4 regions of the Streptomyces sp. NPDC002911 genome follow, and region 4 is predicted to be linked to each of the others. Evidence: riboswitches for the same ligand, from Rfam matches in the RefSeq annotation. Region 4 holds a riboswitch; each other region holds the start of a gene.
What was found. Region 4 has a riboswitch for cobalamin ahead of ACWD04_RS01315 (ribonucleoside-diphosphate reductase subunit alpha). Riboswitches for the same ligand answer to the same signal wherever they lie in the genome.
Positions count from the first base shown of each region.

Region 1: it holds a riboswitch for cobalamin, as region 4 does, so the genes downstream of both, ACWD04_RS06425 (ABC transporter substrate-binding protein) here and ACWD04_RS01315 (ribonucleoside-diphosphate reductase subunit alpha) in region 4, are expected to answer to the same signal.
Region 2: it holds a riboswitch for cobalamin, as region 4 does, so the genes downstream of both, ACWD04_RS21460 (energy-coupling factor ABC transporter permease) here and ACWD04_RS01315 (ribonucleoside-diphosphate reductase subunit alpha) in region 4, are expected to answer to the same signal.
Region 3: it holds a riboswitch for cobalamin, as region 4 does, so the genes downstream of both, ACWD04_RS29130 (cobalamin biosynthesis protein) here and ACWD04_RS01315 (ribonucleoside-diphosphate reductase subunit alpha) in region 4, are expected to answer to the same signal.

Region 1 is NZ_JBSFUO010000003.1:249,469-257,261, forward strand. It holds gene ACWD04_RS06405 (adenosylcobinamide amidohydrolase) at 1-265, opposite strand, end outside; gene ACWD04_RS06410 (PRC and DUF2382 domain-containing protein) at 507-1,487, shown strand; gene ACWD04_RS06415 (ABC transporter ATP-binding protein) at 1,549-2,382, opposite strand; gene ACWD04_RS06420 (FecCD family ABC transporter permease) at 2,379-3,428, opposite strand; gene ACWD04_RS06425 (ABC transporter substrate-binding protein) at 3,458-4,504, opposite strand; cobalamin riboswitch at 4,562-4,748, opposite strand; gene ACWD04_RS06430 (hypothetical protein) at 4,824-4,994, opposite strand; gene ACWD04_RS06435 (acyl-CoA dehydrogenase family protein) at 4,991-6,841, opposite strand; gene ACWD04_RS06440 (carbohydrate kinase family protein) at 6,888-7,793, opposite strand, start outside.
Region 2 is NZ_JBSFUO010000013.1:170,020-177,812, forward strand. It holds gene ACWD04_RS21435 (pyridoxal-phosphate dependent enzyme) at 1-279, shown strand, start outside; gene ACWD04_RS21440 (aminotransferase class V-fold PLP-dependent enzyme) at 306-1,499, shown strand; gene ACWD04_RS21445 (class I SAM-dependent methyltransferase) at 1,567-2,322, shown strand; partial or broken gene ACWD04_RS21450 (salicylate synthase) at 2,388-4,819, opposite strand; gene ACWD04_RS21455 (GNAT family N-acetyltransferase) at 5,295-6,122, opposite strand; cobalamin riboswitch at 6,308-6,491, shown strand; gene ACWD04_RS21460 (energy-coupling factor ABC transporter permease) at 6,522-7,229, shown strand; gene ACWD04_RS21465 (energy-coupling factor ABC transporter substrate-binding protein) at 7,229-7,597, shown strand; gene cbiQ (cobalt ECF transporter T component CbiQ) at 7,604-7,793, shown strand, end outside.
Region 3 is NZ_JBSFUO010000031.1:9,284-17,076, forward strand. It holds gene ACWD04_RS29120 (putative cobaltochelatase) at 1-1,774, opposite strand, end outside; gene ACWD04_RS29125 (cobyric acid synthase) at 1,771-3,357, opposite strand; gene ACWD04_RS29130 (cobalamin biosynthesis protein) at 3,354-4,298, opposite strand; cobalamin riboswitch at 4,427-4,555, opposite strand; gene ACWD04_RS29135 (hypothetical protein) at 4,704-4,928, opposite strand; gene ACWD04_RS29140 (anion permease) at 4,941-6,203, opposite strand; gene ACWD04_RS29145 (class II aldolase/adducin family protein) at 6,448-7,107, shown strand; gene ACWD04_RS29150 (alpha/beta hydrolase) at 7,177-7,793, shown strand, end outside.
Region 4 is NZ_JBSFUO010000001.1:295,935-303,727, forward strand. It holds gene ACWD04_RS01295 (GntR family transcriptional regulator) at 1-126, shown strand, start outside; gene ACWD04_RS01300 (DUF3311 domain-containing protein) at 306-560, shown strand; gene mctP (monocarboxylate uptake permease MctP) at 557-2,191, shown strand; gene ACWD04_RS01310 (GNAT family N-acetyltransferase) at 2,364-2,864, shown strand; cobalamin riboswitch at 2,917-3,040, shown strand; gene ACWD04_RS01315 (ribonucleoside-diphosphate reductase subunit alpha) at 3,182-5,578, shown strand; gene ACWD04_RS01320 (ribonucleotide-diphosphate reductase subunit beta) at 5,578-6,594, shown strand; gene ACWD04_RS01325 (hypothetical protein) at 6,591-6,800, opposite strand; gene ACWD04_RS01330 (helix-turn-helix domain-containing protein) at 6,882-7,793, shown strand, end outside.

The DNA of each region.
Region 1 (7,793 bases), on a different contig from region 4:
GCCGGCCGGGGTCGAGCCGCGGGTAGCCGCCGGGCACCTGGGCGTTCAGGATCCAGGCACGGGCGCCGATCCCGCCGCCGAGCACGGCGCTGCTGCACACCCGCCAGCCGGGCCCCAGCCGCCAGACCAGATGGTGGAGTCCCAGACCGTCCTCCTGCCGGGCCAGCAGTTTCCCGCGCTGCCGGGGCAGGCTGATGCCCGCAGATCCGATAACGCACCTCCCGCGACAGGCCGGACCGACGGTCGGCGACAGCGCGTCGATCATACGGGCGGGCGGGACCGCACCTCCGGCGCGCCCAGAAGAATCCTCACTCGAATGGCGTAACGCGTGTGGTGGGCAGATATCCGCGTGCAACGGGGCCACCGCCCCTTCCCGGTGTTCTGGGCCGCTCAGCGCCGTGGCCGGGAAGTTGCACCGTCCAACTGGGTGAGGCGCGATGGAATCCGGACGCGCCTCCCCTGCTGGACCCACCCACAGGACGCGCCCGGGCGAGGAGGAATCGGCCATGGGAGCCGCTGACGGTTTCACGGATTCCGGAGAACTCGACGGTCTGACCGTCTACGACAGCGACGGAGAAAAGGTCGGCACAGTGGGGCGGGTGTACGTCGACGACGACACCGGCAAGCCCGACTGGATCACCGTCAAGACCGGCATGTTCGGCATGAAGGAGAGCTTCGTCCCTCTGTCGGGAGCCCGCCGCGTGGGCTCCGACCTGCACGTCTCGCATCCGAAGGACCGCGTCAAAGAAGCCCCCCGGGTGGACGCCGACGCGCACCTCTCCGTATCGGAGGAGGAGGAGCTGTACCGGCACTACGGGATGACCAGGAAGGCCACCGGTACCGCCGGGGCGCGCGGCGACGCGCGCACGACGTCCGGGACCGGAACGGGAGCCATGGGAGCCGCCGGTGCTGCCGGTGCTGCCGGAACCGCTCGTACCACTTCGGCCGGCCAGACGAAGGCCACCGGCACCACAGCCGGCGCGGGGAGGCACCGCGACATGGACACCTCTTCCACGTCGCGCCCGCTCGCGGGAGCCGGAGCCGAGCGGTCCGCCGCGGGCGCCGGAGGCCGGGAGGACATGATCCGGTCCGAGGAGCATCTCCAGGTCGGCACGGAGGAGTACGAGAGCGGAAGGGCCCGGCTGCACAAGTACGTCGTGACCGAGAACGTCACCCGGACGGTGCCCGTGTCCCACGAGGAGGTACGCGTGGTGCGCGAGCCTATGCAGCCCGGCGAGGAGGGAACAGGCATGAAGGGGCGCGAACTCGGCGAGCAGGACGTCGAAGTCACCCTGCACGCCGAACGAGCCACCGTCCGCAAGGAGGCGGTCCCTGTGGAGCGGGTCCACCTCGAAACCAGCAAGGTCACCGAGCAGAAGGAAGTCTCCGCCGAACTCCGCAAGGAGAAGATCGACTACGCGGACGGCAAGGACACGGGCAGCGGCAAGGACATGGGCGGCGAGTTCGGCCAGGGACGTCGTCGCTGACCCCTCACACAGACGGCGGCGAAAGGCCGCACGACAGTATCGAGGGGCGGACCCGGGCGGTTCACGGGCCCGCCCTCTCGTCGCACTTCTGCCGACCGTGGACGGCTTCTCCCGGCAGGAACCGCACCGACGGGCGCCCGTCGGGCCCTTCCGGCGTCACCACCGCGCGTACGCGGTAGACATCGGCGATGAGTTCCTCGGTGATCACCTCCGAGGGCGTTCCGCCTGCCACCACTCGGCCTTCCCGCATGACCGTGACCCGGTCACAGAACATCGCGGCCAGATTGAGGTCGTGCAGCGCGACCACGGCCGTGACGGGCAGCGCGGCGACCAGCGACAGGAGTTCCAGCTGGTGCTGGATGTCCAGGTGGTTCGTGGGCTCGTCCAGCAGGAGTTCGCGCGGCTGCTGGGCCAGGGCGCGGGCGATCTGGACGCGCTGGCGCTCGCCCCCGGACAGGGTGTGCCAAAACTGTCCGGCGCGGTCGGCGAGTCCGGTGCGCGCAAGAGCCTCTCGTACAGCGCCCTCGTCCTCGGGGCGGGGCGCGGACCAGGCGCGCCGGTGCGGGATGCGGCCGAGGCGTACGACGTCCAGCACACTCAGGTCGACCTGGGTCACCGCGTGCTGGTCGACGACGGCCACGCGGCGGGCCACACCTCGTCGGCCGGTCTCGGCGAGGGTACGGCCATCGAGGGTGACGACGCCCGCGCCGGGAGTGAGGACACCCGCCATCACCCGCAGCAGCGTGGTCTTGCCGGAGCCGTTCGGCCCCAGGAGTCCGACCGTGGTGCCGGGCGGCGGCGCGATGCTCACGTCGTCGAGGACGATCCGCCCGCCGGCCTCCCTGCTGACCCGTGCGGCCCGCAGGCCGTCACCGGGAGTGCCCGCCCGGGTCATGCGTTTCTCCTCGTGCGGTAGAGGACCAGGACGAAGGCGGGCACCCCGATGAGGGAGGTGACGACTCCGACCGGGACCTCCTGCGGGTCGAGGACGGTCCTGGCCAGGGTGTCGACCCAGACGAGGAACACGGCTCCGGTGAGCGCGGTGACCGGCAGCAGCCTCCGGTGCCCGGACCCGGTCAGTGCCCGGGCGGCGTGCGGCAGGACGAGACCGACAAACCCGATGGCGCCCGCCGAGCTGACGAGGGCCGCGGTCAGCAGCGCGGTGGTGCAGAGCAGCACGATCCGGGTGCGGGCCACGTGCACCCCGAGGGCGGCCGCGGCGTCCTGCCCGAAGGCGAAGGCGTCGAGGGTACGGGCATGGCCGAGGCAGATCAGCAGGGTGACGGCCAGCACGGCGGAGCACATCCACACGTCGCCCCAGCCGACCCCGCTCAGCGAGCCGAGCAGCCAGAACAGCACGCCCCGGGTCTGTTCGGCGTCGGCCGCGGTCATCACGACGAACGAGGTGAGCGCGGAGAAGAGCTGCATGACCGCGACCCCGGAGAGGACAACCCGGTCGGTGGAGCCGCCGAGGAGGTGACTGAGCATCAGGACGAGGACGAACGAGCACAGGGCCCCGACGAAGGCGCCGCCCGAGATCGACACCGCTCCCCCGCCGACGCCCAGGACGACGACCACGACCGCCCCGGTGGACGCGCCGGAGGAGACACCGAGGACGAAGGGGTCGGCGAGCGGGTTGCGCAGCAGCGACTGCATCACGGTGCCGCACACCGCCAGCCCGGCCCCGCACACCGCGGCGAGCAGGGTACGGGGCATGCGCAGATTCCAGATGATGCCGTCGCGTATGGGGGTCAGTCGCCCATCGGTGAGGCCGAGGTGGGAGGCTACCGCGAACCAGACGTCGGGGACGGAGATGCGGGCGGGTCCGATCGTCACGGCCACCGCGACCGACAGGAACAGCAGGGCGGCCCCGGCGCTCCAAAGGACACCGCCGCGTAGGAACCGGGTTCCTGCGGCCGGAAGGACTGCGGGTGGCTGCACGTTCACGACCGGAGCGCGTTCGGTCTTCGTCACCCCGCGAGTCCGAACGAACGGAGCCCCGCGGCGACGCGCTCCACGCCCTCCACGGTCCGGATGGTCGGGTTCATGGCCTGGCCGCTGAGCAGGACGTAGCGCTTGTGCCGGACGGCGTCCAGATTCTTCGTGGCGGGGTTGGACTCCAGGAACTCGATCTTCTTCTCGGCGCTTTCGGCCGTCTGCGACTTACGGGTCAGGTCGCCGATGACCAGCACGTCGGGATTCCGGTCGGCGACCGTCTCCCAGTTGATCTGGGGCCATTCCTCGTGCGTGTCGTCGAAGACGTTCTCCGCGCCGAGCTTCTCGGTGATGATGCCGGGCGCACCGCAGCAGCCCGCGAGGTAGGGGGCTTCGGCGTTGGCGAACCAGTAGAGCAGGGTGGCATCGGAAGCGTCGATGTCCGCAGTCGCCTTGTCGATGCGGCCCTGGAGGCCGGTGATGAGCTTCGCGCCCCGCTCCGGAACGCCGAACACCGCGGCCAGGTCGCGGACCTCGTCGTAGACCGGGTCCATGGTCAGAGGCTCGGCTCGGGAGCCGTCGCTGCTGCCCGCGTGGTCCTTGCCCATGCAGTCGGAGGGTGCGAGGTACGTCGGTACGCCCAGTTCCTCGAACTGGTCGCGGGTTGCCACACCGCCCTTGCCTAGGGTGGATTCGAACGAGGCGCTGACGAAGTCGGGTTCCTCGGCGAGGACCTTCTCGGAGGAGGGCTGGCTCTCGGCGATCCGGGGCACGGTGGCTTCGTCCTTCTCCAGCCCCTTCATCACCGGGTCCGTCCAGGTCGCGGTGCCGGCGAGCCGGTCCGCGAGGCCCAGGGAGAGCAGGATCTCCGTCGATCCCTGGTTGAGGGAGACGGCGTGACGCGGTGCCGCGTCGACGGTCACCGTACGACCGCAGTTCTTCAGCGCCACGGGGAAGCCGGGGGCGGGGCCTTCCTGTGCCTCACCGTCGGACGCACTCCCGCCTCCGCCACAGGCGGCGAGGAGGACGAGTCCCGCGATGAGGAGGGCGGTTCGGCGTATGGTGCTGGCGATGGGCGACACGGAGTCCTCGGCGTCTCTGGGCTCATGCGCGGAGCCCGCTACGGTGTTCCGCTCCCGGTACGGAAGCGGGTACCAGCAGGTCTTCGGACTCGGGTTCGTCCGGACGGGGCGCCTTCCCGGTGCACCCGAGGGTGTCCCAGTGGCACTTGCCCCGCCCGTCCCCCTCACCGCTGCGCGTCAGCTCCGGATTCGCACCGGATTCCCTGACTCCACGTGGAGTGTGACTGGCGTCTGCAAGTTATCACGCGGCGCGTCGACGGCCTCGGGAGCCGTCGGCCGGTACGGGTCGGGCTCCGCCTCGTACCGGCCGTCGGGCGGTTCAGCGCTTGGGGTGAACCGATTCGCCGCCTTGCGTCTGCGGCTTCCCGCGCCGGCGGGCGAGCACCGACACCGTGCCCCAGTAGGCCAGCAGAACGACGCGCAGGCCGATGATCTCCAAGCGCTCCCCGAGGCGGCCGGACACGGTACGCCCCTTGGCCACGGAGCTCATCGGGCGTCCGCCCTGGTGGTGTTCCAGGGGCCGTGGGGATCGTCGTACGCGTTCGCGTACCCCGGTCCGGCGATCGGCCAGTCGGCGAGCAGTTCCTCGGGCAGGGCGAAGGATTCAGCCAGTTGCGGGGCGTGCGCGGCGACGGCCGCGATCAGCTGTTCGGCGGTCTCGGCCAGGGCCTCGACCTGATCACCGCTCAGGAACCCGGCGGCCAGCAGATCGCCGCTGTTGCGGGCCACCCATTCGACGGCGAACAGCCGCTCCAGCTCTCCCAGCCGGTCCCTGGCGGCGCCCTCGGGCAACGCCGCGCGGGCCTCGGCGTAGGCCGCGGCGGCCTCCCGGCACGCGTAGGCCTCGACCCCGCGCAGGGCGGGGCCCGAGGCGGCGTTCCACCGCTCGAGGAGGTCGGAGTCGGGCGCCCGCTGCGCGCGGGCCCGCGCCCGGGCGAACCAGATGTCCTGGACCGCGGCGAGGAGCCGGCCCAGGAAACGTGGGTCGTCCAGGTCACCGCGGTGCGGGGCTCGGCCCGGGGCGTCGTCCTGGTGGGGCTCGGCGGCGAAGAGCATCTCGGCCGCCGCCTTGGCATACAGGGCGATGTTGTCGCCCTCCGCGGTAATGGCTCCCTCCACTCCCGTGACGAGCTCGGTCATGCCGTTGTTCTCCAGCAGGGCCTGCGCGCCGCAGCGTTCACGGCTCTCGACGATGACGTCACGGGCCCGCCAGGTGATCCATGCCTTGGCTACATCGACGAGTCTGCCCGTGTCCGTCCGGACGTCCTCGTCCGTACAGGCCTCCCAGCGCTCCTGTGCCCTGCGGTAGAGCAGGCTCATGGCGAAGACCGTGGCCATGGCCGAGGCGAGCGGTCCGTGGTGGGACCGATGGGCGTTGACGGGCACCGGCGGCTTACCGCGGGTCCCGGAGATCAGCCGGTGGCCGCCGTAGCGCACGGCGACCGCCAGGGTCGCGCGAGCCGAGCCCGCCGCGCAGGCGCTCATGGAGATCCGGCCGGGGGTCACCCGCCCGATCGAGGTCAGGAAGCGCCGCCGCCTGTCACCCGGTCCCGTGCTGAACTTTCCTGGGGAGTCGCTCTCTTCGCCGGATCCCAGCAGTGCGTCCCGCGCAACGAACAGCCGGTCGAACGAGGTCAGGCAGTGGTCCACCGGGCTGCCCATCCGGGCCGGAAGCCGCCGCACCCGGACGCCCGGCAGCGCCTGTTCGTCGTCGGTGAGCGGCACCAGGAAGAGGCGCACCCCGTGGTCCGAGCCGTCGGCGACCAGGCGTGCGGCCACCAGTCCGGACTTGGCTCCGCCCGCCGGGCTGGTGTTGGGCATGAACTTCTGCGCGCCCGCGTTCGGGGTGTGCAGGACGAATCCGTCCCTCTCCCGGTCGTACGTCGCAGTGGTCTCCATGGCCGCCGCGTTGTTGCCGTGTGCCACCTCGGTGCAGAGGAAAGTGCCGATGCGCCGCATCGTCAGATAGTCCGACAGGTCACGGCGACCGGAGCATTCGTGATCGAGGAGACTGCCGAGGAAGAGGTTGTAGTGGATGCCCGCCACGGTGGTCAGCGCTGGGTCCACCGGGCCCAGCCACGCGTGCAGGGCGGCCAGCGCGCGTGGGTCGGAAGCGAGGCGTGCTCCGCTGTCGAGGGAGAGGTTGAGGATCCGCAACCGGTCGTAGGCGAGTTCCAGTCGCTCTTCGGGCGTACCGCCGACGGGGCGGCGGAACGGTTCTGTGCTGATCAGCCGCTGCCAGAATCCGTGCTCGCGGCGGAAATCCGGGCCGAGGAGGACGCCGGTCAGCAGTTCGGTGGTGGACGGTGGGCCGGTGTCGGTAAGGGTCACGGTCATAACGAAATGAACGACCGGGGTACGGGCGAGGACACCCTGGACACTGTCACCGCTCCGGGACCGGCGCGCTGGTCAGGGCCTCTTTCAGCTCCTCCTCGTCGGGAGGCAGCGCACCGGCCCGTGCGACGGTCACTGCGGCCGAGGCCACCGCGTGGCGCAGCACGTCGCCCAGAACGGCGTCGTCCAGGGAGCGCAACCGTGCGCGGCCCCGCGCTCCGAGCAGTCCGTGCGAGGCCAGGGCGTGCAGTGTGCCCGACATGAAGGCATCGCCTGCCCCCACCGTGTCCGCGACCCGTACGGGCGGCGCGCCGATGCTCACCGTCGCGCCCGGCAGGAATGCCACTGCCCCTCCGGCGCCCCGGGTGACCAGGACGACCGCCGCGCCGGAGCGCAGCCACCGCTCGGCGGCCTCCTCCGGGGCCTCGTCCGGATACAGCCATCGCAGGTCCTCGTCGCTGGCCTTGACGATGTCACTCAGCGCCGCACAACGCTCCGCCCGGTGTACCGCACGGGCATGGTCACCCATCAGCGCGGGCCGCACATTGGGGTCGTAACTGACCGTCGCCGCTGTCCGGAGTGACCGGACGAGGTCCAGGACGGTGTCCGCGCCGGGCTCCAGGGCGGTGGCGACGGACCCGGTGTGGACATGCTGGGGCGGCTCCCCGGGCTGCTCCACCGGGCCCAGCGTCCAGGTGATCTCGAAGGTGTACGCGGCCCGGCCGGCCTCGTCGAGGCACACCGTGGCGGCCGGGGTGGGCGCACCGCTCCCGTCCGTGAGGACCCGAACCCCGGCCGAAGCAAGGTGGTCCTTGATCAGCCGCCCGTGGGAGTCCTGGCCGAGCTGGGTGATCAAGGTGGTGCCCAGCCCCAGCCTGGCCAGACCGTACGCGACGTTCGCGGGGCTACCGCCGGGATGGACCCGGTCCGGCGCGCCCGGCAGCCGGACGACGTC
Region 2 (7,793 bases), on a different contig from region 4:
GAGGAGAAGCCCCTCGTCGTGGACATGCGCAGCCCCTACGCCTATGCGGCCCTGCATATCGACGGGTCCATCAACATCGTTGACGAACTGTTCGAGGACCTCATACGCGGAGGGCTGCCGTTCAGCAAGTCCCAGCCGGTGCTGCTCGCGTGCCCCGTCGGTGAGAAGTCGCTGAAGTACGCGGCCCTCCTGACCCGGATGGGGCACCCGGATGTGCGCAGCCTCGCCGGGGGCATCATCGCCTGGCGGGACGCGGGCGCACCGCTGGTGCGGGAGTGACCCCCGTGCCGAGCGACGCGGCGGACATGAGGACGGAGGACCTGGCCGCCTGGAGCAGTGCCCTCCGTGCGCAGTTCCCGATCGTGTCGGGTCACCCCGGTCAGGCCTATCTGGACAGCGCCGCGACCGCGCAGAAGCCGCAGGCGGTCCTGGACGCGGTCCAGCATTACCTGACGACCTCCAACGCGAACGCGGGGCGCGGTACCTATCCGTGGGCCAACCGGACCACCAGCCTGATCGAGGAGACCAGAGGGCGGGTCAAGACTTTCCTCGACGACCCGGATCCGGGCACCTCGGCGGTGCACTTCGTCAGTGGGGCCACCGAAGGGCTGCGCCGGGTGGCCCTGGACTGGCTCGCCCATGAACTCCGTGAAGGGGACGAGATCATCGTGCCCTTCGCGGATCACGAGGCGAACACGTCGCCCTGGCTGGAGGCGGTCGAGTCACTGGCCCGCCAGGGCACCCGCGTCACCGTACGGGAGATGCCCTACCAGACCTCCTCCGGCGACTACGACACGGAGGAACTCGCCGCGCTCGTCTCCCCCCGCACACGGTTCGTGGCGGTCACCCACGTCCACCACGTCTACGGCGGGGACATGAACGTGCACCGGATCCGCCGGGCGGTGGGACCCGATGCGGTGATCTGCATGGACGCCGCCCAGAGCGTCGGCCATCTACCTGTCTCCATGAGGGTGCTGGACGTCGACTTCGCCGTATTCTCCGGGCACAAGGCACTGGCGCTGCCCGGCTCCGGAGCCGTCTGGTCCCGTGGCGTACGCGGAGCCCCTTTCGCTCCGCGCGGCTGGAGCGGCACACCGAACACCGTGGGCATCGCCAGCCTGGGTGCCGCACTGGACTGGCTCGACGGGGCCGGGCTGGAGCGGATCGAACGGTGGACCGTGGAGCTGGCCGCCCGGTTGACGGACGGGCTGCGCACGCTGCCGCCGTACGACGTGGTGGGGTGCCAACTGAGCCTGGCTAAGGGCTCCTCGATGCAGCAGCGGCACGGCATCGTGACGTTCAGACACCGGGACATCGATTCGACCGACCTTGGCTTCATCCTCTTCAGCCACGGCTTCATGGTGCGGGCGGATGGCCTCTGCCAAGGCCGGGCCGGCGAAACCCGCAGCTCCGTACGGGTCAGTCTGCATGCCTACAACACCCGGCAAGAGGTAGACCGGTTACTTCAGGTACTCGCCGAGCTGAGCCAGCGCGGATGACAATCGTTTTCACCTGTAGATTCGGGGTCACGTAGCGGAACCGAGCGCGTAGAGGTGGTACAACAAGATGAGCGTGAGCATGTCGACGGCCCAGCTGTGGGTGGACCGCTGGGAACAACAGCAGCAGCGATACGCGATCGACCGGGAAGAACGCTTCACCGTGGTCGCGGATGTCGTGGAACACGTGACGGCCGGTCACGAGAGCCCTCGCGTGCTGGATCTGGGGTGTGGTCCCGGCTCGCTTCCCGCACGGCTGATCGAGCGCCTGCCGCAGGCCGAGATCGTCGCCGTCGACATGGACCCGTTGCTGCTGGCACTCGCCCGCGCCCGCCATCCGGACGCCGCGCGGTACGTCGAGGCGGTGATCGGCGAGGAGGGCTGGACGAGTGCCCTCGGGCTCCAGGGGCCTGTCGACGCGGTCGTGTCCACGACCGCGCTCCACTATCTCCCCGAAGGGCTGCTGCGGAGCACCTACGCGGAGCTGACCGCGCTGCTGCGGCCCGGCGGCGTACTGATCAACGCGGACCATCTGTCGCAGGACGGGGCCGGGTTCGCGGAGATCGCGGAGTTCGTCGGGGTCCGCCGGGCCGAGCGCCGGCACGCCTTCGATCACGAGGACTGGGAGACGTGGTGGTCCGCCGTCGAGAACGAGCCCGAACTCATGGGGCTGTGTGCGGAGCGCCCTAAGCCGGGCTCCGTCCACGCCGACTGCGCCGTCACGCTCGGCCGGCACGTCGAGCTGCTGACCGAAGCGGGCTTCGGCCATGCCAGCCCGGTCTGGCAGGTGGGCAACAGCTACGTCCTGGTCGCCATCCGGCAGTAGACGCGGGTGAGGGCGGGGGCGGCGTCGAACGCGGCGCCGCCCCCGCCCTCACCGCAGGCGCGCCGTCACCTCTCGGCATACCTGATGTGGGGAGCGACGCCGCGCAGCTTCTCGCACGTCTCCTCGATCTCCCGTGCGGGAACGGACTGGCCTGTGACGCCGGCACCCGCACGGAGCCACGTCCTGTCACCCTCACCCAGCAGGGTGCGAAGGACCAGGGCCGCGTCCAGCGAACCGTCCGTGCCCCCTCGGAAGACCGCGCCGCCGTACAGGCCCCGGGGCCCGTCCTCGTATCGCGCCAGCGCGCTCAGTGCAGCGCGCTTCCGCGAGCCCGTGGCGGTGATCGCGGGGAAGAGCGAGGCGAAGGCGGCCCACGGTCCGGTACCGGGCCGGAGCCGGCCCGTGACGCGCGAGGCGAGATGCTGCACCGAACCGCGTGGCCTGACCGTCATGAACTCCTCGACCACGACGGACCAGGGACGGCAGACCGCCGCCATCTCGTCACAGGCGAGCCGTACGCAGACGGCGTTCTCGTGGATTTCCTTGGGGTCCGTGAGGAGTTCCTCCCGCAGCCGGTCGTTCTCCGCCGGATCTTCCCCCAGGGCTCGGGTGCCCGCGAGCGGCTGCGTGCTGACCCGGCCGTCCTGCCGGACCTCCAGGACCGTCTCCGAGCTGAATCCGGCCGCCCTGCGTCCGCCGAGGTCGATGAGGAAGGAGCGAGCGGGAGTGTTGGCCCGCCGTCCGGCGAGATAGGTCGCGGCGAAGTCGGCGACCGGTCCGGCGGGCAGCACGACCGCTCGCGAGACGACGGCCTTCTCCAACAGACCCGCCCGGATGTCCGCGATGGTGCGGGCGACCGCTTCGCCGTAGACCGCGGTACCGCCGGTGACGAGCTGTTCGGCCCGGTCCGGTGCCACCCCGCCGGAAGCGGGCCCGGCGACGGAGGCGGAGGACTCGGCGAGCAGGTCGGCGGCGCGTTGACGCCGGCCGCCGGAGAGCGCTACCGCCCTCCCCCACCCTGGTGGCCCAGCCGGCGGGCAGTTCCTCGATCACCCGGTCGAGCCCCGGAGAATGCCGAGGCCCTGGCCAGCAGCTCGTGACCGGCGTCCGGGGCTCCGATCCTGACGTTGTCCTCTGTCGTGCCCTCGAAGATAGACGTCCTGGAACACCAGGGAGACGTGAGCGGCGAGTTCCTCGGGTGCGATATCCCGTACATCGACGCCCCCGACCCGGACGGTGCCGCCGGTGGTGTCCCAGAAGCGGGCGAGCAGCCTGGCGACGGTGGTCTTGCCCGCCCCTGACGGCCCGACCAGAGCCGTCATGCTGCCTGCGGGCAGCCGGAAGCTCACGTCGCTGAGTACGTGAGCGGGTGGCGCGCCCCTCCTGCTGGGCCTTCTCCTGCTCGGCGGAACGGAACTCGACTCCTTCGAAACGGACTTCGGCCCCTTGGGGTACCTGGGGCTCGGCGGGCTGCGGGAATGACTGCTCGTCGAGAACCGCGGCGAGTCGCTCCAGGCTGTCACGGGCGATACGCCCCTGCGCCGACGTCGGCCGCCCCCGAAAGGCTGTCGCCCAGACGGGCCGTCAGGACCAGGAGCGCTAGCAGGGTGGGGACCGTCAGCGAGCCGTCCAGTTGCCAGGACACGCGCGCTGCCAGCAACAGGGCGAAAACCAGCCGGGCGGCGAAGGCGAAGGAGACCAGGCCGGGCAGGCCCCGGACGATGAGACGGCGGTCCGCACGCGCTTCCGCGACCAGGGCGTCGTCAAGCGCTCCGTAGCCTTCGGCGGTCCGGCCTAAGGCCGCGAGCTGATGAAGGTCCGCAGCAGGTGGGCGGTGGCCGGGCGTGAACTCGCCGAGGCGGAAGGGCCCACAGCTGGGCATCCCCTCGGCGAAGCGCCGCGTCCCGTCCTTGACGATCAGGAAGTTCCCCTGACACAGGATCATGCGGCCGTCCCTTACGGGCCGGAGTGTGGGCAGGACGACCTTGAGGTCACCGTCCGCCCTTGCGGCCGAAAGGTCGAAGTTCACGGCGGCCAGCTTGTACACGGGCAGCATGTTCCTGCCCGCGAGGGCGGACAGCGAATGCAGGATGTCCGCGGAGGTCAGCGTCGATCCGTCGGTGAAGCGGACGCCAGGCCGGACGTGCAGGGTGTACGTGGACAGGTCCTCGGATATGTCGATCCCCCTGAGCACGCCGTAGCGCACGCCGTCCGGGGCGGAGGGATCGAGGTTTCCGAGGGTGCCGTGCCAGGCGCGGGCGCGGACCAGATCCAACGCCGAGGGGCCGTTGAAGAAGTCGAGCGTCTCGGAGGCGCCGCCCCCGACGAAGGCCGCACGGAGCGTGCCACCCGTGCGCGGTGAGGAGCCGGCGCGCCCCTTCCCGGAGGTGGAGGGGTCATCGGTCGAGCACGCCGCCAGCAAGCCGGGCCCCACGGCCAGGGCCACGGCTCCCGTGGCGCTGCGGCGCAGGAAAGCACGGCGGTCGAACTGTCTGGAGGTGCTTCTCCTTGACGAGGTACTGATCAGAGATGAGAGGGACGGGGAACGGGCGGTGGCCGCCCGCAGGCCGGTGCGGGGCACCGGCACCCGGATCTTCGCGGAGGCGCTTCGAGCCGGAGACCGTGCGGATCAGTGCACCGCGTCCCGGCGCAGGGCGACGGCACCCGACGGACACGCCCACACGGCATCGCGTACGGCGGGCAGTTCGGCAGCTGGCGGCGTGCCGTCCAGTACGCGAGGCCCAGACCGTCGTCGACGGCCTGGCCGAAGACAGCCGGTGCGGCGAGCACGCATTGCCCCGCCCCCACGCAGAGGTGCCGCTCTGCACTGACCCGCTCCGGTCCGGCCGGTCCGCTCGTCGCGCTCACGCGGACTCCTTCCCCTGCGTCATCGAGTGACGTCGGTGCCGTCACCACCTCCACAGCAATTGATCACGATATTCATATTCAACTTTCGGATCATCTCTTCCCGCTCATGGCGCCGGAGCCACGGCGGCCCTCGCCAGCTCGCCCGTGACGACGAACCCCAGCCGCCGGTACATCTCCACAGCGCCCGGCTCCGCGCCCAGGGTCATCGTCCGCAGCCCGCGGGCGCGGGAGTCCGCCAGCGCCGCCCGGCTCACGGCCAGTCCGTGCCCCCTGCGCCGTGCGGACGCAATGGTGGCGACGTTGTAGAGGCCGCCGACGCCTCCGTACGAGAACACCGAGGCGGCGGAGAGCACCTCGGCGCCACGCTTGACGAGGAAGTGCCGGAGAGGCGCCTCTTCGGTGAGCGGTAACGACTCCCATACGCACCGCGTGAAGTCCGCCTCGGCCTCGGACATTTCGTAGGCCGCCCGGTGCACGGAGACGAAGTCGGCCAGTTCCGACTCGCAGCGCACGCGCACGACACGGGCCCCGGAGTGCGAGCCCGCCCCCTCCGGGGCGGGAATCCTCGCGGTCAGCGGTGCTGACATGAGCTGGATCGACGGCATCGTCCGGAAGCCCGCGTGCGCCAGCGACCGGGCCAGGCCGGCCGGTGTGGCCGCGGGCCCGAGCCACCACACCGCATCGAGGCCCTTGGAGGCATGGATCCGCGCGACCTCCCTAAGTCGGCGTTCCAGGCCGTCCGGCGCGAAAGTGGCTGCGAACACGGTGTTGTAGGGGCGCGCCCGGGTCGGCGCACTCAGCAGTGCGCAGTCCGGTTCGAGGTCCAGCCGGACGAGTGGGGAGGACGCGAGGTACCTGAGGTAGGCGTACGCGTTGGATTCCGGCCCGGAACGTTCGACGGCGCCGACGGCACCGTCCACTCGATGCGTCAAGTGGTTCTCCTCATCAGGGGTAAGGCATTGCACGTGACTTTCACTCGGATCAGTGTCCTGGCGCGGGGCCGCCACGCGTCCTGACGGAGCCGGAGGTGACGGCCGGCAACATGTCCGCGAGCGGACCGCCATGGCCTGGGCACGCCTCCGGGACGGCCCCCGCTTGTCTTCGCCCCCGCCTGGCACTACTGTCGCCTCGCCTTGGTGAACGGGAAATCCGGTGCGATGCCGGTGCGGCCCTCGCCACTGTGATCGGGAAGTCCGGCTCCGGCCCCTGCGGGCAGCCACTGGGTCCTTGTGACCCGGGAAGGCGGAGTTCGGGCGGTGGTACCCGTAAGCCAGGAGACCGGCCAAGGCACTTCAACCATCCACGAGGTGCTGGAGAGGGTCTGCTGAGTCATGCACATAGCCGAGGGTTTTCTGCCTCCGGCGCACGCGATCGTCTGGGGTGTCGCGTCCGCGCCGTTCGTCGTCCACGGAGTCCGGTCCCTTACACGTGAAGTCAGGGAGAACCCTGAGAGCACGCTGCTTCTGGGGGCTTCCGGGGCCTTCACGTTCGTTCTTTCCGCTTTGAAAATTCCCTCCGTGACGGGGAGTTGTTCGCATCCCACAGGCACGGGGCTGGGGGCCATTCTGTTCCGTCCGCCGATCATGGCGGTCCTGGGCACCATCACCCTGCTGTTCCAGGCGCTGCTGCTCGCCCACGGCGGCCTGACCACGCTCGGCGCCAACGTCTTCTCGATGGCGATCGTCGGGCCCTGGGCGGGATACGCCGTCTACAAGCTGCTGCGCAGGTACGGCGTGCCGCTGATGGTTGCGGTGTTCTCCGGCGCATTCGTCGCCGACCTTTCCACCTACTGCGTCACCAGCATGCAGCTGGCGCTCGCCTTCCCTGACCCGAGCACCGGATTTCTTGGTGCGCTCACCAAGTTCGGCTCCATCTTCGCCGTCACGCAGATCCCTCTCGCGGTGAGCGAAGGACTTCTGACCGTGCTGGTGATGCGACTCCTCGTCCAGTCCAGCAAGAGGGATCTGACCCGGCTCGGCGTGTTCCTCACCGGCAGGCAGACCCGGACCGGGACAGCCGAGACCGAGGCGGTGGCGTGATGAACAGGGACACGAAGATCAACGCCCTTCTGCTGCTCGTCGTGGCCGCCCTGGCCGTTCTGCCTTTGGCTCTCGGCCTGGGTGACGGCGAGGAAGAGCCGTTCGCGGGCTCCGACGCCCAGGCCGAGACGGCGATCACCGAGATCGATCCCGACTACGAACCCTGGTTCGCCCCCTTGTACGAACCGCCGTCCGGCGAGATCGAGTCGGCACTCTTCGCCCTGCAGGCCGCACTCGGCGCGGGCGTCCTCGCCTACTACTTCGGACTGCGGCGCGGGCGCCGTCAGGGCGAGCTGGGGGCGACGGCGCAGCGGGACGGCGGTGGCGCCGCAGACAATGCCGGGGACCCCGCGACCCGGGGGAACTGAGCACACGTGCTGCCGATCGACGCGGCGGCGCACAGCAGTCGCTGGCGCCGCCGCCATCCCGCGGACAAAGCCGTGCTCGGCCTGGGGCTCACCATTCTGGCGATCTCGTTGCCGCCCTGGCCCGGCGCGGCCCTGGTCCTCGTCGCCTCCCTCGCCGTGCTGCTGGGGCCGGCGGGAGTGACCGTCCGCCATCTGT
Region 3 (7,793 bases), on a different contig from region 4:
GCGGCCGGCGCGACGGATCGCGCATCCGCTCCACCCGCAGCACGTCGTGCGCCTTGAGCAGTCCGGCGGCCAGCGGGGTGCGCCCGCCGGTCGGCAGCGACTCCAGCCGTGCGGCCGCCGCGTCCACCGACGAGGTGGGCGGCAGCGCCACCTCGGCGTCCTTGCCCCGGAAGGTGACCAGACCGACCTTGTCCCGGCGCTGGTACGCGTCCAGCAGCAGCGACATCACCGCCCCCTTGACCGCGCTCATCCGCTGCCGGGCCGCCATCGACCCGGAGGCGTCCACGACGAACAGCACGAGGTTGCCCTCGCGCCCCTCCCGGGTCGCCTGCCGCAGATCGTCACGCCGTACGACGAGGCCCCGCCCCGACCGCCCGCGCGTCCGCTGGTGCGGCGCCGCCGCCTGCACGGTCGCCGCCAGGTGCAGCTTCGTCAGCGCACCCTCGGGCCGCCGCGACCCGGTGGTCCGGCCGTGCTCGGTGCGCGCCCGGGACCGCCGCCCGGCCGCGCCCTCGCCCAGCCCGGGCACGCTCAGCATCTTCGTACGGAACGGCTCGCCGGCCCGCACGGGCTGCTGATCCCCGGCGCCGCCGCCCGGCGCGGGCGCGTCACCGCTCCCGGCCTCGTCCCGGCCGGGCGTGTCGGAACCGCCGGCGTCGGGACCGGTCGCGTCCGTACCACCGTCGTCGGGGCCGCCGCCCTGCGGGGGCACGCCGCCGCCGGGCCCGTCGGGGTCCGGATCGTCGTCGCCTCCGCCGTCCTCGTCCGCCGCGTCCTCGAGGGCCTCGTCCAGCTTGTCCTCGTCCAGCCCGGGCGCGTCGAACGGATTGCGCCGGCGCCGGTGGGGGAGTGCCAGGAGCGCGGCCTGGCGTACGTCGTCCGCGACGACCTCCTCGCGCCCCGCCCACGCGGCCAGGGCCGTCGCGGTGCGGGCCATGACGATGTCGGCACGCATGCCGTCGACCTCGAACGCCGCACACGTCGCCGCGATCTGCCGCAACACGCCGTCGCCGAGCACCACCTGGGGAAGCAGGGCGCGCGCGGCGACGATCCGCGCACGCAACGCGGCCTCCTCGTCGGCCCACCGTGCGGCGAAGGCGGCCGGATCGTCGTCGTAGGCGAGCCTCCGCCGTACGACCTCGACGCGCAGGTCCGTCTCACGCGAGGCGGCCACCTCGACGGTCAGCCCGAAGCGGTCCAGCAACTGCGGCCGGAGCTCGCCCTCTTCCGGGTTCATGGTCCCGACCAGCAGGAAACGTGCCGCGTGACGGACGGAGACGCCTTCGCGCTCGACGTACGAGGCGCCCATGGCCGCCGCGTCGAGCAGCAGGTCCACCAGGTGGTCGTGGAGGAGATTGACCTCGTCGACGTACAGAATCCCGCGATGGGCGTCGGCGAGGAGCCCCGGCTCGAAGGCCTTCACCCCCTCCGAGAGGGCCCGTTCGATGTCGAGCGCGCCGACCAGCCGGTCCTCCGACGCGCCGACCGGAAGCTCCACGGTCCGCGCCGGACGAGACACGCCCGTTCCCGTCTCATGGGGGCCGTCGGGACACGCCGGATCGGGCGCGCCCGGATCGCACGAGAAGCGGCAGCCCGCCACGACCGCGACCTCGGGCATGAGCGCGGCGAGCGCCCGCACGGCGGTGGATTTGGCGGTGCCCTTCTCACCCCGGACCAGGACCCCGCCGACGGCGGGACTGACCGCGTTGAGCAGGAGGCCGAGCCGCAGATCGTCCTGCCCGACGATGGCGGTGAAGGGATAGGGCGTATTCACTGAGCCTCCTCTGTAGCGACCACACCTGCATGGCCGGGTGCGCCCGGCATTCCTGGAGCGGGATCCGGTACGGGCACCGGCGGCGCACCCGGGGCGATGAACGGCAACCCCTCCGGCGCGCCGGTCTCGATCAGCCGCCACAAGGCGTCCGTATCGGCGTGTTCCTCGATCAGGTCCCCCAGCCGGTCCAGTTGTTCCTCCCGTAGCGCCCCGAAGCTCATGTCCGGCGCAGGAACGAACCGCCGTCCCGCGGCCCGCGCGACCTCGCCGAGGAACGCCCGCCGGAACGCGTCGCTCTCCAGCGACCCGTGCCAGTGCGTCCCCCAGACCGAGCCCACCCGGCACCCGTCCAGGAACGGTTCGCCGCCAGTCACCTCGGCGACCCCGTGATGGATCTCGTACCCCTCCACCGGCTCCCCGAGCGCTGACCCGACGGGCCGCCCCAGGACCTTCTCCAGGCCGAAGCGGATTCGCACGGGCAGCAGTCCGAGCCCTTCGACCAGACCGGCCCGCGACTCGACGTCGTCCTCGATGCGCTCGCCCAGCACCTGGAACCCGCCGCAGATCCCCAGCACCGGCCGCCCCTCGGCGGCCCGCCGCCGCAGCGCGTCGGCCAGCCCCCGTTCGCGCAGCCACGCCAGCGCCTTCACGGTGCCCCGCGTCCCGGGCACGATCACGAGGTCCGCGTCGGCGATCTCCTCCGCCCGGTCCGTGAACCGGACCACCACCCCCGGCTCGGCCGCCAGAGCGTCCACATCGGTGAAGTTCGACATCAGCGGTACGGCGCACACCGCGACCCGCAGCACGTCCTCGCCGTGCGGCGGCGCCACGACCGACTCCCGTACGGTGCCGCGCATCGATACCCGCAGCCCGTCCTCCTCGTCGATACCCAGCCCATGGGCGTACGGCAGCACCCCGTACGTCCGCCGGCCCGTGAGCCCGAGGAGCATGTCGAGACCGGGCTCCAGCAGCGACACGTCACCGCGGAACTTGTTGACGAGGTACCCGGCGATCAGCGACTGGTCCTCAGGGCTCAGCAGCGCCGTCGTACCGAAGAACGAGGCGAACACACCGCCCCGGTCGATGTCGCCGACCACCAGCACGGGAAAGCGCGCGGCCCGGGCGATGCCCATGTTCACGATGTCCGTACGCCGCAGATTGATCTCGGCCGGACTGCCCGCCCCCTCGCAGATCACGGCGTCATACGTGCCCCGCAACTGCTCCAGACAGTCCACGACCGTCCCCAGCAGCGCCTCCTGGCGCCCCCCGTGGTAGCCGCGCGCACTCATCTCGCCGACCGGCTTCCCCATCAGGACGACCTGGCTCGACCGGTCGCCGCCGGGTTTGAGCAGCACCGGGTTCATCAGAGCCGACGGCTCCACCCGGGCGGCCTGCGCCTGCATCGCCTGGGCCCGGCCGATCTCCGCGTTCTCCCGGGTGACGAACGAGTTCAGCGACATGTTCTGCGCCTTGAACGGTGCGACCTTGACTCCCTGACGCACCAGCCACCGGCAGATCCCGGCCGTGACGACGCTCTTGCCCGCGTCCGAAGTGGTACCCGCGACCAGCAGCCCGCCGCTCATGTGACTCTCCGTCCCATGGCCAGCCGCCCCGCCGCACACACGGCGAGGGCCAGCACACTCACCCGGCGCGACAGCCGCACCGCGCATTCGATGTCCGTGACCCGCACGTCCCGCCCGGCCTCGCCGTTGAGCACCGGCCGGTGCTCGACCCGCCCGCCGTAAGCGAGGGTGCCGCCCAGCCGTACGCCGAGCGCACCCGCGAACGCGGCCTCCACCGGGCCCGCGTTGGGACTGGGATGCCGGCCCGCGTCGGCCCGCCAGGCCCGGACCGCCTCGCGCGGGCGGCCCCCGGCGGCCACGGCGAGCACGGCGGTCAGCCGGGCCCCGGGCCAGCCGGCGACGTCGTCGAGCCGGGCCGACGCCCAGCCGTAGCGCCGGTAGCGGGGCGATGTGTGGCCGACCATGGCGTCGAGCGTGTTGACGGCCCGGAAGGCCACCAGCCCGGGCACCCCGCCGAGCGCGCCCCACACCAGGGCTCCCACGACGGCGTCCGAGGTGTTCTCGGCGACGGACTCCACCACCGCGCGGGCGATCTGCTGTTCGTCCAGCGACTGCGGATCACGGCCGCACAGATGCGGCAGCCGCTCCCGGGCCGGCTCGATGTCCCCCACGGCCAGCGCCCCGCCGATGGCGCGCGCCTCGCGGCCCAGCGAAGTGCCCCCGACGACGGCCCAGGTGGCGGCGGCGGTCAGCGCCACGGCGGCGGCGGGACGGTTCCGCACGGCACGGGCGGCCAGCGCGGCCGCTCCCGTGGCGCCCCCGGCACAGACGAGCGTGTGCAGGGCGCCCCAGCCGCGGTGATCGCGCCACAGCCGGCTCTCGGCACCCGCCGCTGCACGCCCGAAGGCGGCGACGGGGTGGCCCCGCCGGGGATCACCGAGCAGCAGGTCACCGATCAGACCGGCGGCGGCGCCGTACGCGAAGATGCGGTCGGCTCGCACCGCTCAGCCGGCCGTCGCGCCTCGAAGGGCCTTCACAGCGGGTGGTGCGGCGACCGACGCAGGGCAGCCAGACATGGCGTATGTCCTCACTCAGGGTCCGCGCCCTGGTTCGACGTGACCGGCGACGAGAGTCTCCTGGCTCCCGGATCCGCAGTTCCTCCGGCCTTCCAGCCCGCGGTGGCGGACCGTGACTTCCGTGTGGAGGCTGCTCCCCGGTGACAGTGGCGGGACCGCGCCGGATTCGCACCGGCTTCCTCTCCTGTCGCCGTAAACGGCTCCGGCAGTCCACCATGCGCCGCGAACGCCCGTCAACCTGCCGCTGACCTGCGAGGCTTCAATGTGCTCAGACGCACACCGGCCGGACACACACGTGGTGTGTCCGGCCGGTGCGCGCCCGCGCGGAGGTCAGGCGACGATCAGATAGATCCCGTACGCGACCGCCGCCAGGCACAGCCCGAAGCAGGCGTACGCGCCGGTGCGTGTCAGGACGCCGGCCCCGCCGCCGCCCTGAGCCGTCGGAGTCTGCTTGGCGAGGCCGATGATGCCGAGAGTGAAGAGGCCGACCAGTGCGACGGTGACCACGAGGCTGACGCCGAAGACGGAGGCGAGAGCTGCCCAGTCGATGTTCATGCGGATCTGTCCTTACACCGTGGCCGGCCGGGCCGGATCGGCCGGGGTCTCGGCCGTGGGGGCCGGAGCGTGGATGGTGGTCTTGAGCTCGGTGGAGGCCCCACCGACGGGCGGCGGGCTGACGGCCGCGATGGCGTCCGTGACGACGCCCGCGGGCTCGTCCTCGGTCGCGTTGACGTTGGTGTGGTCGACCGGCTTGCGGCGCGACAGCAGCCAGATGGCGGCGGAGCCCGCGACGAGGATCACTGCGACCACCGCGACGCCCCAGGGGCCCTGCTTGGTCAGGAACTCGGAGCCCGCACCGATCAGACCGGCGGCCGGCAGGGTCAGGCCCCACGCGACGAACATCCGGGTGGCGGTGGACCAGCGGACCGTGCCGCCCTTGCGTCCGAGGCCGGCGCCCATGACGGCGCCGGAGCAGGACTGCGTGGTGGAGAGCGAGAAGCCGAGGTGCGAGGAGGCCAGGATGACCGTGGCCGCGCTCGTCTGGGCCGCGAAGCCCTGCGGCGGACGCAGGTCCGTGAGGCCGCTGCCCATGGTGCGGATGATGCGCCAGCCACCGAGGTAGGTGCCCAGCGCGATGGCGATACCCGCGGAGGCGATGACCCAGACCGGCGGGTTGGAGCCGGGGGAGAGGACGCCGCCGGTGACCAGGGCCAGGGTGATGATGCCCATGGTCTTCTGCGCGTCGTTGGTGCCGTGGGCGAGCGAGACGAGACCGGCCGAGGCGATCTGACCGGCGCGGTACCCCTTGGCGGTCGACTTCAGCTGGGCCGGGTCCGTGATCTTCCGGTTCAGGCGGTACGTCAGCTTCGTGGCCAGCAGTGCGGCGAGACCGGCGACGACAGGCGCGGCGATCGCGGGCAGCAGGACCTTCGTGACGACGGTGCCGCCGTTGATCGAGGACCAGCCGGCCGACATCACCGCGGCGCCGATGAGGCCGCCGAAGAGTGCGTGGGAGGAACTTGAGGGCAGGCCGACCAGCCAGGTCAGCAGATTCCACAGGATGGCGCCGACGAGCGCCGCGAAGATGACCTCGGTTCTGAGGCCGTTCTCATTGATGATCCCGCCGGAGATCGTCTTGGCGACCTCCACCGACAGGAAGGCGCCGACGAGGTTGAGAACGGCGGACATGGCCACCGCTGTCTTGGGCTTGAGCGCGCCGGTCGAGATGGTGGTGGCCATCGCGTTGGCGGTGTCGTGGAAACCGTTCGTGAAATCGAACACGAGAGCTGTCACGATCACGATCGCGAGCAGCAGCGTGATGTGTTCCATTTACCCAGGCAATCGTTCGACGTCATTGGCACGTGGAACGTAGTCAACCAGGGTGAACGGAAGGTGAACTGGGCAGGGCGGCATGGTGACCCCAAGCGCGTACGTCGATTCCGCTTGTGTGCGACCGGGCGGCCGTACGCCCCGCGCCGGTGCGGGAACCGGTCCCGCCCCTGGCCGCCGCCCTCCTCATGCCCGATATCTCCCCTTGAGGAGACATCGATCACGTGACCCTAGAATCCCCCGCATGAGTGACGTGCGCACGGACGCGATCGAGCGGACATGGGGCGGGGTCGTCGAGACGGCCCGGCGGACGGCGGCGGACGGCCTGGTCGTCGGCACCTCGGGCAACGTGTCGGCCCGGGTCGGCGGCACCGTGCTGGTCACCCCCAGCGGGGTGCCCTACGACCGGCTCGGCCCCGGTGACGCGGTCGGCGTCGATCTCGAAGGGCGTCAGGTCCTGGGTGACCTGGTGCCGACCAGTGAGCTCCCGCTCCACCTGGCCGTCTACCGCGACACCGACGCCGCAGCCGTCGTCCACACCCACGCCGTGCACGCCACGGCTGTCTCCACCCTCGTGGCCGAGGTGCCGCTCGTGCACTACGCCGCCGCCATGCTCGGCGGCCCCGTCCGCACCGCCGCCTACGCGCGCTACGGGACGCGGGAGCTCGCCGACAACATGCTGGCAGCCCTGCGCGACCGCACGGCCTGCCTGCTGCGGAACCACGGCACCGTCACCTACGGGGCCACCCTCGACGAGGCCTACGACCGCACCGCCCAGCTCGAATGGATGTGCAGGCTCTGGCTCACCGCGAGCTCCGTGCCGGGCCACCGGCCGAGCCTCCTCACCCCGGCCCAGCTGCGCGACGTGCAGGACGCCCTGGAGGGGTACGGCCAGCCCGGCTGAGCCCGGCGCCCGGCACCGTACGGCCGATGCCCACTGGCAGCCCGCGCCGCAGCCCGGGACACTGGAGCCGTGCGCCCGGCAACAGCGGCGGCAGTGGCCGCAACCTCGATCCTCGGCATCGGCGCGGCAGCGGTCGCCGTCGGCCGCTACGCCGGCGACGTCGCCCTCGGGGCGCCCTCGCCACGCCCCTTCCCGGCCGACCGCCGGCTCACCGTGCACGCCACCGCGGCCGGGCAGATCACCCTGACCCGCTCCTTCACCGCGCTGCGCCCCGGTACGTACGGACTGACCGGCCGCGGCGTCCACGCGGTGGTCGGCCCGGTGGTCGAACAGCCGCCCGGCAGTACCGCGGCCTCCGCGGACACCGTCGTACGCCGGCTGGAACGCGTGACCCTCGGCAGCCTGAAGCCCGGCGCCAGGGTCCGCCTCACCCCGGAGCTCCACCGCGGCGACCCGCTCACCGCCCTCGGCCTCGCCTACAAGGAGGTCGAGGTCCCCGGCGAACTCGGCGCCCTGCCCGCCTGGTTCGTGCCCGGAGTCCGCGACACCTGGGTGATCACGGCGCACGGACTCGGCGCCACCAGGGACCACCCCATGAATGTGATGGGGTTCCTCCACGCCCAGCAGCTTCCCGTGCTCGACCTGGCCTACCGCGGTGACGAGGGCGCCCCGCGCTCCCCGGACGG
Region 4 (7,793 bases):
CTTCCGATGCTCATGCTGTCCCGGCATTCGATCGACGGCGACGCCGAACCGGTGGAGTGGGTGCGCTCGGTGTACCGGGGTGACCGGTACAAGTTCGTGGCCCGCCTGAAGCGTCCCACCGACTGAGACGGGTTCGGACTCCTGGTGCCTCTGATCCCCCTGTCCACGCAGGGGGATCAGTCCTTTCGGGCGACACCGGACCGTTGCAGGACCGCAATGCGGACAGGGGGTGACGGTGGCCGGAACTCTCGCTTAGATTTCCTGCGCATTGCTCCAGGTGATCAGCGAGGGGACGGAGTCGCCACATGCCAAAAGAAAACGATGCGAAACCACCGACAGTGACACCCACCAGGGGGATCATCGCGCTCTGCCTGATCGCCCCGTTCGTGGCGATGCTCTGGGTCAGCTCGTACGCGAAGGTCGAGCCGACCTTCATCGGCATCCCGTTCTTCTACTGGTACCAGATGCTCTGGGTACTGATCTCGACCGCTCTCACCATGATCGCGTACAAGCTGTGGCAGCGTGACCAGCGCGCCCGCAAGGGGGGTGCCTCCGCATGAAGGACGGCGTGAACGGCGTCGCACTCGCCGTATTCATCTTCTTCTTCGTGGCCGTCACGGTCATCGGATTCATGGCCGCGCGCTGGCGCAAGGCCGAGAACGAGGCCAGCCTCGACGAATGGGGGCTGGGCGGACGGTCGTTCGGCACCTGGGTCACCTGGTTCCTGCTCGGCGGCGACCTCTACACGGCGTACACCTTCGTCGCGGTGCCCGCGGCCGTCTACGCGGCGGGGGCGGCCGGCTTCTTCGCCGTCCCGTACACGATCCTCGTCTACCCGCTGATCTTCACCTTCCTGCCGCGCCTGTGGTCGGTCTCGCACAAGCACGGCTACGTCACCACGTCGGACTTCGTCCGTGGCCGGTTCGGCTCGAAGGGGCTCTCGCTGGCGGTCGCCCTCACCGGCATCCTCGCGACGATGCCGTACATCGCGCTCCAGCTGGTCGGCATCCAGGCCGTGCTGGACGTCATGGGCGTCGGCGGCGGCGAGACCACGCACTGGTTCATCAAAGACCTGCCGCTGCTGATCGCCTTCGCCGTACTCGCCGCGTACACCTACTCCTCGGGGCTGCGCGCGCCGGCGCTCATCGCGTTCGTCAAGGACGGACTGATCTACCTCGTCATCGTGGTGGCGATCATCTACATCCCGATAAAGCTGGGCGGGTTCGACAGCATCTTCGCCGCGGCCGGCGAGAAGTTCTCCGCCGCGAACGAGACGGCCGGCAAACCGGTGGCCGGACTCACACCCGGCGTCTCCGGCCAGTGGGGCTACGCCACGCTGGCTCTGGGCTCGGCACTGGCCCTCTTCATGTACCCGCACTCGATCACGGCGACGCTCTCCAGCCGCAGCCGTGAGGTGATCCGGCGTAACACCACGATCCTGCCGCTGTATTCGCTGATGCTGGGTCTGCTGGCCCTGCTCGGTTTCATGGCGATCGCCGCCGGGATCAAGGTGGACAACGGCCAGCTCGCGATCCCCCAGCTGTTCGAGAACATGTTCCCCGACTGGTTCGCCGGCGTGGCCTTCGCCGCGATCGGGATCGGTGCCCTGGTGCCGGCCGCGATCATGTCGATCGCCGCGGCGAACCTCTTCACGCGCAACATCTACAAGGACTTCATCAAGCCCGACGCGACCCCGGCACAGGAGACCAAGGTCTCCAAGCTGGTCTCGCTGCTGGTCAAGTTCGGCGCGCTCGCCTTCGTCCTCACGATGGACAAGACGGTCGCGATCAACTTCCAGCTGCTGGGCGGCATCTGGATCCTCCAGACGATGCCGGCCCTCGTGGGCGGCCTGTTCACCCGGTGGTTCCACCGCTGGGCCCTGATCGCGGGCTGGGCGGTCGGCATGATCTACGGCACGGTGGCCGCGTACGGCGTCGCCAGCCCGACGCAGAAGCACTTCGGCGGGTCCTCGAAGGAGATTCCGGGCATCGGCGAGATCGGCTACATCGGTCTCACCGCGTTCGTGCTGAACCTCGTCGTCGTGGTCGTACTGACCTTCGTCCTCAACGCGGTGAAGGCCCCGGCCGGTGTGGACGAGACCTCGCCGTCCGACTACACGGCGGACGCGGGCGACCCCGGAGTCAAGGTCGAGCTCCCGCCCGCCACGGTGGGCTCCCCGGGCGGTCACTGACCCCACAGCAGTCCTCACGCGCGACGTCCGTCCCGGCAGGGTCCGCCCTGCCGGGACGGCGTCGTTCCATGCGGTGCCGTTCCATGCGGTGCCGTTCCATGCGGTGCCGTTCCATGCGGCGGCGGGCCGGAAATCGGGGGCGCGCACATCTCGGCTGCGGCAGACTGCGCCCATGGACGTATCGATCGGACCGGTCCGGCCGGCTCAGTTCGAGGAGCTCGGCGAGATCACCGCGCAGGCGTATCTCGGGGACGGGCTGCTGGACTTCGGCGCCGAGGACCCCTACCTGGAGCAGCTCCGCGCGGTGGAGCGGCGGGCGGCCGAGGCCGAGGTGCTGGTCGCCGAGGACGCGGGCGGCCGCCTGCTGGGAGGCGTCACCTACGTCGCGCCCGGCAGCCCCTGGGCGGACATCGCCGGGGAGGACGAGGCCGAGTTCCGGATGCTGGCGGTCTCGCCGGAGGCACGTGGACGTGGTGCGGGCGAGGCGCTCGTACGGGCCTGTATCGACCGGGCACGAGCTGCCGGAGGGCTCCATGGGGTCGTCCTGTCGACGCAGCAGTCCATGCTGGGGGCCCACCGGATATACCGGCGCCTCGGCTTCGTACGAACCCCGGAGCGGGACTGGTGCCCTCTGCCGGACCTACCGCTCCTGACGTTCCGGCTGGAGCTCTGACCCACCACGACACAACATGTGGGGGCTGCTTCGATAGGCAGCCCCCACATGTATGCTCGACCTCGCTGTCGCCGCAGGGGAATCCGGTGTGAATCCGGAACTGTCCCGCAACGGTGTGATCGGTATGCTTTCGCGCATCCCGAAGTCCGAAGACCTGTCGACAGTGCGTCCGGCTCGACCGAACCGGACGCCGAGACGTCCGGGCCCCGCGGAGGGCCGGTGGACGCCGTGCGCCGTGCCGCCCCCTCCCCCGGGCGCCGCCGTGCCCGGCTGCCCCGCTCCCCGCAGGCCCTGAGCCGAGCGAGGGATAGCCCCCAGTGACCATCGCGCCCGCCGATCCGGTTTCAGCCGCGGAACCCGAAGGCCGCACGGCCGAAGCACCCGGGACCGCTCTGCTGCGGACCCTGACCGACCTCACCGCCGATCTGCCCGACACCGACCCAGGCCGGGTGGCCGCCGCCGCGCTGCGCGGCCGCAACGCGCGGTCGGACGAGGCCGAGCTGCGCTCGCTGGCCACCGAGGCGGCCGCGGGCCTGATCTCCGAGGACCCGGCCTACTCCCGGCTCGCCGCCCGGCTCCTCACCCGGGCCGTCGCGGACGAGGCGGCCGGTCAGGGCGCTGTCTCCTTCTCGGCATCGGTCGCTGTCGGGCATCGCGAGGGCCTGATCGCGGACCGTACGGCCGAGTTCGTCACGCTGCACGCCGCCGCGCTCGACGCGCTGGTCGACCATGCGCTCGCCGACGGCGCCGACGACCGCTTCGGCTACTTCGGGCTGCGGACGCTGCACAGCCGCTATCTGCTGCGCCACCCGCTCACCCGTGAGGTCGTGGAGACCCCGCAGCACTTCTTGCTGCGTGTCGCCGCCGGCCTCGCCGAGGACACCTCCGAGCGCGCCTTGGAGGAAGTGGCCGCGCTGTACGGCCTGATGAGCCGGCTCGACTACCTGCCCTCCTCCCCCACCCTCTTCAACTCCGGCACGCGCCACCCGCAGATGTCGTCCTGCTACCTGCTGGACTCGCCGCTGGACGAGCTGGACTCCATCTACGACCGCTACCGCCAGGTGGCCCGCCTCTCCAAGCACGCGGGCGGCATCGGTCTCTCGTACTCCCGCATCCGCGCCCGGGGTTCACTCATCCGGGGCACCAACGGGCACTCCAACGGCATCGTGCCGTTCCTCAAGACGCTCGACGCCTCGGTCGCCGCGGTCAACCAGGGCGGCCGGCGCAAGGGCGCCGCCGCCGTCTACCTGGAGACCTGGCACGCGGACATCGAGGAGTTCCTGGAGCTGCGCGACAACACCGGCGAGGACCAGCGGCGTACGCACAACCTCAATCTGGCGCACTGGATCCCGGACGAGTTCATGCGCCGCGTCGACGCGGACACCGAGTGGTCGCTGTTCTCCCCGGCGGACGCTCCCGAACTGGTGGACCTGTGGGGCGAGGAGTTCGACGCCGCCTATCGCGCCGCCGAGGCCAAGGGGCTGGCCCGCAGGACCATGCCGGCCCGTGAGCTGTACGGGCGGATGATGCGGACGCTCGCGCAGACCGGGCAGGGCTGGATGACGTTCAAGGACGCCTCCAACCGGACCGCGAACCAGACCGCCGAGCCGGGCCGCGTCGTGCACTCCTCGAACCTCTGCACCGAGATCCTGGAGGTCACCGACGACGGCGAGACGGCCGTCTGCAACCTGGGGTCGGTCAACCTCGGCGCGTTCGTCGCCGACGGCACCATCGACTGGGAGCGGCTGGACGCCACCGTCCGTACCGCGGTGACCTTCCTCGACCGGGTGGTGGACATCAATTTCTACCCGACCGAACAGGCCGGCCGGTCCAACGCCCGCTGGCGCCCGGTGGGTCTGGGTGCGATGGGCCTGCAGGACGTCTTCTTCCAGCTGCGCCTGCCGTTCGACTCCCCCGAGGCCCGCGCGCTGTCCACGAGGATCTCCGAGCGGATCATGCTCGCCGCCTACGAGGCGTCCTGCGACCTCGCCGAGAGGTCGGGCCCGCTGCCCGCCTGGTCCGAGACCCGCGCCGCCCGGGGCGTGCTGCACCCGGACCACTACGACACCGCGTTGAACTGGCCTGAGCGCTGGGACGCGCTGCGCGCCCGGATCACGAAGAGCGGGATGCGCAACTCCCTGCTCCTGGCCATCGCGCCGACGGCGACCATCGCCTCCATCGCCGGCGTGTACGAATGCATCGAACCGCAGGTCTCGAACCTCTTCAAGCGCGAGACGCTCAGCGGGGAGTTCCTCCAGGTCAACGCCTACCTGGTGGACGAGCTGAAGAAGCTCGGCGTCTGGGACGCGCGGACCCGGGAGGCGCTGCGCGAGGCGAGCGGCTCCGTGCAGGGCTTCGCCTGGATCCCTGAGGACGTACGGGCGCTGTACCGCACGGCGTGGGAGATCCCGCAGCGCGGTCTGATCGACATGGCGGCGGCCCGTACGCCGTTCCTCGACCAGAGCCAGTCGCTGAATCTGTTCCTGGAGACGCCGACGATCGGCAAACTCTCCTCGATGTACGCGTACGCCTGGAAGCGAGGGCTGAAGACGACGTACTACCTGCGTTCGCGCCCGGCCACCCGCATCGCCCGCGCGGCGTCCGGGACGGCCGCCACCGCTGCCCCGATCCCCGTACAGCAGGCTTCCGCTCCCGACGCGGACGCGATCGCCTGCTCCCTCGAAAACCCCGAGTCCTGCGAGGCCTGCCAGTAATGAGTCCCGACGAGAACAAGAACCTGCTCGACCCGGGCTTCGAACTGACCCTGCGTCCCATGCGCTACCCGGACTTCTACGAACGCTACCGGGACGCGATCAAGAACACCTGGACGGTGGAGGAGGTCGACCTCCACTCCGATGTCTCCGACCTCGCCAAGCTCTCACCCGGTGAGCAGCACATGATCGGCCGGCTGGTCGCGTTCTTCGCGACGGGCGACTCCATCGTCTCCAACAACCTGGTCCTGACGCTCTACAAGCACATCAACTCGCCCGAGGCGCGGCTGTATCTGTCACGTCAGCTGTTCGAGGAGGCCGTGCACGTCCAGTTCTACCTGACGCTGCTCGACACCTATCTTCCGGACCCGGAGGACCGCGCGGCGGCCTTCGACGCGGTCGAGGAGATCCCGTCGATCCGTGAGAAGGCGCAGTTCTGCTTCCGGTGGATGGACTCGGTCGAAAAGATCGAGAGGCTGGAGACGAAGGCCGACCGCCGGCGCTTCCTGCTCAACCTGATCTGCTTCGCCGCGTGCATCGAAGGCCTGTTCTTCTACGGCGCGTTCGCGTACGTCTACTGGTTCCGCTCGCGTGGTCTGCTGCACGGTCTCGCCACGGGCACCAACTGGGTTTTCCGTGACGAGACGATGCACATGAACTTCGCCTTCGAGGTCGTCGACACCGTCCGCAAAGAGGAGCCCGACCTCTTCGACGACGCACTCGAACAGCAGGTCACCGACATGCTGAAGGAGGCCGTCGAGGCGGAACTGCGGTTCGGCAGCGATCTGTGCGGCGAGGGCCTGCCGGGGATGAACACCGAGTCGATGCGTCAGTACCTGGAGTGCGTCGCCGACCAGCGGCTCGCCCGGCTCGGCTTCCCCGCGCTCTACGGTTCCGAGAACCCGTTCTCGTTCATGGAGCTCCAGGGGGTGCAGGAGCTGACGAACTTCTTCGAGCGCCGCCCCTCCGCGTACCAGGTGGCGGTGGAGGGGTCCGTCGGCTTCGACGACGACTTCTAGACCCTCGCCCAGGACCGGAGGTACGGGCGCCGCGTGGCCGTGACCGGTTGCGCGGCGTCCGTCCTTTCCGGGGGCTGTGCCCGGCTGCGTTGTGCCTCCCGCAGCGCACGGTCGATACGGCGCTCCCGCGCCAACCCGACGAGCGCGGGCAGCAGGACGAGGGCGAAAAGTGCCGCTATGAATAGGTAGCTCTGGAATACGTTCATGGCTCCACTGTCGTCCGTGCGCCCGGATTCAGGCAGTGGCAGGACTGTCACACACCATCGAATTGCTGCCACACTGACGTCATGCTGAAGAATGTCGCCGCCCTGCTGCTCGACGAAGTCCATCCCTTCGAACTCGGCGTCGTATGCGAGGTGTTCGGGCTTGACCGATCCGAGGACGGGCTGCCGGTCCACGACTTCGCGGTGGTGTCGGCGGAAGGACCGGTCCTGCGGACACACGCCGGGTTCACCATCAGCACCCCCTACGGGCTGGACCGCCTGGAGGAGGCCGATCTCATCGCCGTACCCGCGGGGAGCCACTACATCGACCGGGAGTACCCCGAGGAGGCCCTCGACGCCCTGCGCCGGGCAGTCGAGCGCGGCGCGCGGGTGCTGAGCGTCTGCTCCGGCGCCTTCGTCCTCGGCGCGGCCGGGCTGCTGGACGGCCGCCGCTGCACCACCCACTGGAGGCACTCCGACGAGCTGGCGCGCCGCTTCCCGAAGGCCGTCGTGGAGCCGGACGTGCTCTACGTGGACGAGGGTGCGGTCATCACGTCGGCGGGCACGGCCGCGGGCATAGACGCCGCACTGCACCTGGTCCGCCAGGCGCACGGCCCCGCCGTCGCGAACGCCATCGCACGCCGCATGGTGGTCCCCCCGCACCGGGACGGGGGCCAGGCTCAGTACGTCAAGCGTCCGCTGCCTCGCACCCGGTGCGACACGGTCGGCGACACCCTCGCCTGGATGGAGCACCACCTCGACCAGGAGATGACCGTCGAACAGCTGGCCGCTCAGACCCATATGTCGCCCCGGACCTTCGCCCGCCGTTTCCAGCAGGAGACCGGCACCACTCCGTACCGCTGGCTGCTCCGGCAGCGGGTGCTGCTGGCACAGCATTTGCTGGAGACCTCGGACGCGACCATGGACACGATCGCGGGGCAGACCGGCTTCGGGAACGCGGCGGCGCTGCGCCATCAGTTCGTACGTTCGCTGGGC